DNA from 2 places in the Bacillus sp. JJ864 genome. Region 2 is predicted to be linked to the other one. Evidence: riboswitches for the same ligand, from Rfam matches in the RefSeq annotation. Region 2 holds a riboswitch; the other holds the start of a gene.

Region 1 (3,218 bases), on a different contig from region 2:
CGACTGCACCGTCATTTCATTTAGCGAACGTTTTATGGGGAGCTGACATTGACGTCTATACAGAATTTTTACGGTAAGGAAGGGTACAATGATCGATTGGACAGGATATGAAGCAGAAGTTGCAGTTAGAGATCAAGAAAAAACGGTGTTATACGTATATACGCTAATGTGCGGTACGTGTCAGCTTGCAAAAAAAATGCTAACGGTTGTTGAGGCAGCGTTGCCTCACTTAGAAATTGGAATGCTAAATGTAAATTATGCACCGCATTTTGCGCGGGAGTATCAAATTGAAAGTGTTCCGTGTTTACTTATATTTGAGAAGAACCAAATTGTAAAGAAAATATATGCATTTCAATCTGTGGAATATTTATATATGGAATTACAATAGGCGGCAAAAAATTTGCCGCCTCGACATATTTCTTGGGAAATAGTAAGAAATAAATGGTTTTTCGTACAGCTTTTGTCGAGAGAATGATACAGGAGAGCGCGTGATAAAAATGGAATGGTAATATGTAAAACGTGATATGGGGAGTGTGATAAGGATGAAATTGTATTCACTGCTTCAATCATTTGTAACATATGCCAATACGCAATATCACTTAGAACCACTATTACCACAATTCGAAAAGGTTGTTTGTTTTATTTTCCAAGATGAATGTTATTCATTGAATATTTCAAGAGAGAAAATTGAACTTATAAATGGTGCGGTGGGAACAGAAGAGCTTGTTTGTTTTCAAGAAACAGATTTGCGGTTGTTGATTACAGGACAAGTTCGCTTGCAGTCATTATTGCGCCGAAATGCGATTACATATAGAGGGACATATCGAACGATGTTATTATTAGAATCTGTATTTCATATTTGCAAACCGTTAAGGGTAGGTGCTTAACTTTCAGAAAGTTTATTTTTTGCTAAAAATTTCTGTTGACATCTATTTCATGCGTTGATACAATTCAAAACATAAAATAACGAAAACTTCATAACGATAAAATCAGACGAAATTTATATCTGATTTTCTCTTATCAAGAGAGGTGGAGGGACTGTGCCCTATGAAGCCCGGCAACCGTCAACTTATGTTGAAATGGTGCCAATTCCTGCAAAGCGAATGCTTTGAGAGATGAGAGGAAAGGATAATAGTAATTTATGTATATAAACCTTTCTGCTCATTTTAAAGCAGAAAGGTTTTTTTGTTGTTTCGGTGTAGGAGGACGCTTGAACAACAAAACGTTTTTATAGTAATAGCGGCAAGCCGCTTACGCTTTTTATAATCCAGCTTCAGCGGCTAGAATGGTCGGTGGCTTCGCTTCTTCCTACGAGGAAAAAAAACGCCTCTACGTCAGAAGCTCCATCCCCCTTCCATTCTGGGCAAGCCGCATACGCTTTTTAATTAAAAAGGGGTGACATCTATGATCATTTTAGAAAATGTAAAGAAAATATATCGCTCTAAACACGGTGATGTTACCGCTGTGGATGATGCGAATTTACAAATAGAAAAAGGCGAGATTTTCGGGGTTATCGGCTATAGCGGTGCCGGAAAGAGTTCGTTAATTCGTTTGTTTAATCAATTGGAGAAGCCAACGTCTGGAAAGATTACGATTGGAGAGCGTGTGATTTCGGCAATTACAGGTAAAGAACTTCGAGAAGCACGTCAAGAAATTGGAATGATTTTTCAGCACTTCAACTTACTTTGGTCACGAACTGTTCGTGAAAATATTGCTTTCCCGCTTGAAATTGCTGGGGTGACAAAAGAGAAACGAAGTCAGCGTGTAGATGAATTAATTCGTCTTGTTGGTTTAGATGGACGAGGAGATGCGTATCCATCTCAGCTAAGTGGTGGACAAAAGCAGCGCGTCGGTATTGCGAGAGCGTTAGCAAATAATCCGAAAGTATTATTGTGTGATGAAGCAACGTCAGCATTAGATCCAGAAACGACAGATCAAATTTTAGATTTGCTTCTCGATATTAATAAGCGTCTTGGGTTAACGATTGTACTCATTACGCATGAAATGCATGTTATTCAAAAAATTTGTAACCGCGTTGCTGTTATGGAAAAAGGAAAGATTGTTGAAAGCGGCAGCGTGTTGGATGTATTTCGTAATCCGCAGCAAGATATTACAAAGCGCTTTGTTAAGCAAATAACAGATTCTGAAGATGCAGATGAAACAATTGAGCATTTAGCAGAGAAATACCCAGAAGGGAAGGTCGTGAAACTGCAATTTATTGGTGAAGCAGTAGAAAGACCAGTTTTACAGGATTTAATGAAGCAAGATGGAGTGGAAGTGAGCATTCTGCAAGGGAATATTGCACAAACGACAAACGGGGCGTATGGAAGCTTAATTGTTCACTTAAATGGCGATGAAGATGTGGTTGCAAAAGCAGTTGCAACGATTCAACAAGAGCAAGTCGAGCTGGAGGTGATTGCACATGGATAATCTGCTTCAAAATGTCGATTGGGATACAATGCTAGAAGCTACTAGAGAAACGTTATATATGACGACAGTTGCCACACTGGCAACATTTGTATTGGGTCTTATTCTTGGATTATTACTGTTTCTTACAGGAAAAGATAATTTATGGGAGAACAAACCGGTCAATGTTGTAATTGGTACGTTTGTAAATATTTTTCGTTCTATCCCGTTCATCATTTTAATTATTTTACTCATTCCATTTACAAAGTTTCTTCTAAATACCATTCTTGGAGCAAGTGCTGCACTGCCAGCATTAATTGTTGGAGCAGCGCCGTTTTATGCGAGAATGGTTGAAATTGCGCTTCGTGAAATTGATAAAGGTGTCATTGAAGCATCGAAAGCGATGGGGGCAAAGACAAGTACAATCATTTTAAAAGTATTAATACCAGAAGCTTTGCCGGCGCTTGTTTCAGGCATCACTGTAACGGCAATTGCACTTGTCGGTTATACGGCAATGGCTGGAGTGGTTGGTGCAGGCGGCCTTGGTACACTTGCTTATTTAGAGGGGTTCCAGCGTAACAATAGCGATGTAACTTTTATGGCAACAATTCTTGTGCTTGTTATCGTATTTATTATTCAAGTGCTTGGTGACTTCTTTACGAAGCGGCTTGATAAAAGATAAAGAAGAGTTTTCGTCTCAGACGAAGACTTTCTATAAAATTACTATTTTGAATATTGTGAAAAGGAAGGGTGTCATAACATGAAAAAGGTATTATTTTCAGCACTTATTGCTGTATTTGTATTTGCATTAG
Region 2 (3,218 bases):
TTCCCATGAAAGATCTACATCAGTACGTCCGAAGTGACCGTAAGCTGCTGTTTGTTTGTAAATTGGGCGACGTAAGTCTAACATTTTGATGATACCAGCTGGGCGAAGATCGAAGTTGTTGCGAACTAGTTCTACTAGTACTTCTTCAGATACTTTACCAGTGCCGAATGTATCAACAGAGATAGATACTGGTTGTGCTACGCCGATTGCGTATGCAAGTTGTACTTCTGCTTTGTCAGCAAGTCCTGCTGCTACGATGTTTTTCGCAACGTAACGAGCTGCGTATGCTGCAGAGCGGTCAACTTTTGTCGCATCCTTACCAGAGAATGCACCGCCACCGTGACGAGCATATCCGCCGTAAGTATCTACGATAATTTTACGACCTGTTAAACCAGCATCCCCTTGTGGTCCACCAATAACGAAGCGGCCAGTTGGGTTAATGAAGAATTTTGTTTCTTCATCGATTAATTCAGCTGGTACAACTGGTTTAATTACAAATTCTTTTAAGTTGCGATCGATTTGTTCCCAAGCAATTTCTGGGTGATGTTGCGTAGAAATTACGATTGTATCGACGCGAACTGGTTTACCATTTTCATCATACTCAACTGTTACTTGTGTTTTACCGTCTGGACGTAAGTATGGTAATGTATCATCCTTACGAACTTCCGTTAAACGACGAGCTAATTTGTGAGCTAGTGAGATTGGAAGTGGCATTAATTCTTTTGTTTCATTACATGCGAAACCAAACATTAAACCTTGGTCTCCAGCACCGATTGCTTCAATCTCTTCGTCAGTCATTTGACCTTCGCGTGCTTCTAACGCTTGGTCAACACCCATTGCGATGTCAGCAGATTGCTCATCGATAGATGTTAAAACTGCACAAGTTTCTGCATCGAATCCGTATTTTGCACGAGTATAACCGATTCCTTGAATTGTTTCGCGAACGATTTTTGGAATATCTACATAAGTAGAAGTTGTAATCTCCCCCGCTACCAATACTAAACCAGTTGTTACAGTTGTTTCACAAGCTACACGTGCGTTTGCATCTTTTGCTAAGATTGCATCTAAAATAGAATCAGAAATTTGGTCACAAATTTTATCTGGATGTCCTTCAGTTACAGATTCAGATGTGAACAGATGACGTTTTTTTGTCATGTGGTAAACCTCCCTACAGTAATTGTATATATTGTACGGAACTCATCCTTAATTTGCCACAAACTGCGACATTCATGTATTTTCCCACATACAAGTGCAAAAGAAAAACCTTTCCCTAATAGAGGAAAGGTTGTATTTGCTACTTGCATACTGCTTTTTGCCCTTCGCTCTTATCGTTCGAGACCATTAGCCTCGCACAGGTTTAAGCACCTATTCACTTGCTTGCCTTGCATACAAGTGAGGTTGCCGGGCTTCATCGGGCCTGTCCCTCCGCCAGCTCGGGATAAGAGAGTATCCGTCCTCAACTATACTAAAGAAATGACTTTCATTTGTCAATCCATATACACATATTCCTATAAGTTTTTTGCGGTAGAAATTTATGGAAAAAATTAATATAATAACACAAACAAAAATAAATAAATAGTATACATTATTTATATGATTGTGTTATACTTTTGATGGGGATTACGATGAATATTCATAAATTAAATAAAGGATGGTATATAAATATGAGTACTGCGAATGTCCAAATTGGATTACATGAACTATTGAACGGAATCAATGCACAGGTTCAATTGAGCGTTCCTCAATTAACGGAAAAAGTATTAATGAGAAAAGAAGGTCAATTATCTTCTACTGGCGCTGTTTCTGTTTCAACAGGAAAATATACAGGACGTTCTCCGAAAGATAAATTTATTGTAGACGAAGCATCTGTTACGGACAAAATTGCTTGGGGATCTGTTAACCAACCAATTTCTGAAGAACATTTCAATAAATTATATACAAAAGTACTAGAATACTTAAAAGAAAAAGAAGAACTATTCGTATTCAAAGGATTTGCAGGAGCAGACCGCAACTACCGTCTTCCTATTCAAGTTATTAATGAATACGCTTGGCATAACTTATTTGCGCATCAATTATTCATTCGTCCAACTGAGGAAGAATTAGAAAATCATGATGCACAATTCACAATTGTATCTGCACCAAACTTTAAAGCAGATCCAGCAGTTGACGGTACAAATTCAGAAACATTTATTATCGTTTCTTTTGAAAAGCGTATCGTGTTAATCGGCGGTACAGAATACGCTGGTGAAATGAAAAAATCAATCTTCTCTATCATGAACTACTTACTTCCAGAGCAAGACATTTTCTCTATGCACTGCTCTGCAAACGTAGGCGAAGAAGGCGATGTTGCTTTATTCTTCGGTTTATCTGGAACAGGGAAAACAACATTATCTGCTGATCCGAACCGCAAATTAATTGGTGATGACGAGCACGGCTGGTCTGATAACGGTGTATTTAATATTGAAGGCGGTTGCTATGCAAAATGTGTGAACTTATCTTATGAGAAAGAACCACAAATCTTTGATGCAATTAAATTCGGTTCTGTTTTAGAAAACGTTGTGCTTGATAATCAGACACGCATTGCAGATTACGATGACACAACATTAACAGAAAATACACGTGCAGCTTATCCAATTGATGCAATTGATAACATCGTATTACCAAGCGTTGCAGGTCATCCAAATACAATTATTTTCTTAACTGCTGATGCATTCGGCGTATTGCCTCCAATCAGTAAATTAACGAAAGAGCAAGCTATGTATCATTTCTTAAGCGGTTACACTAGTAAACTAGCAGGAACTGAGCGCGGTATTACTTCACCGCAAGCAACATTCTCAACATGCTTCGGTTCTCCATTCTTACCGCTTGATGCATCTCGCTACGCAGAAATGCTTGGTGAAAAAATCGAGAAGCATGGCGCAAAAGTATTCTTAGTGAACACTGGCTGGACTGGCGGCGAATACGGCGTTGGAAAACGTATGAACTTAGGTCATACACGCGCAATGGTGCAAGCTGCATTAAACGGCGAGCTTGATAACACTGAAACAGTAAAACATGATATCTTTGGTCTTGAAGTACCGCTTCATGTTCCTGGTGTACCTGATGAAGTATTAATGCCAGAACAAACATGGGCTGATAAAGAAGCTTATAAAGTAAAAGCAACTGAACTTGCAAATAAGTTCAAAGAAAACTTCAAGAAATTTGATACTGTTTCTGAA

The links. A riboswitch is a leader RNA that binds a small molecule or an ion and turns the genes downstream of it on or off. The one in region 2 is predicted to bind S-adenosylmethionine.
Region 1: it holds a riboswitch for S-adenosylmethionine, as region 2 does, so the genes downstream of both, V7024_RS03215 (methionine ABC transporter ATP-binding protein) here and metK (methionine adenosyltransferase) in region 2, are expected to answer to the same signal.

What each region holds. Positions count from the first base shown of each region.
Region 1 covers NZ_JBALLY010000014.1:63,752-66,969, reverse strand. The annotation lists gene V7024_RS03230 (toprim domain-containing protein) at 1-77, shown strand, start outside; gene V7024_RS03225 (thioredoxin family protein) at 89-388, shown strand; gene V7024_RS03220 (hypothetical protein) at 543-887, shown strand; SAM riboswitch class I at 1,015-1,122, shown strand; gene V7024_RS03215 (methionine ABC transporter ATP-binding protein) at 1,405-2,430, shown strand; gene V7024_RS03210 (methionine ABC transporter permease) at 2,423-3,088, shown strand; gene metQ (methionine ABC transporter substrate-binding lipoprotein MetQ) at 3,167-3,218, shown strand, end outside.
Region 2 covers NZ_JBALLY010000081.1:11,995-15,212, reverse strand. The annotation lists gene metK (methionine adenosyltransferase) at 1-1,155, opposite strand, end outside; SAM riboswitch class I at 1,323-1,445, opposite strand; gene pckA (phosphoenolpyruvate carboxykinase (ATP)) at 1,665-3,218, shown strand, end outside.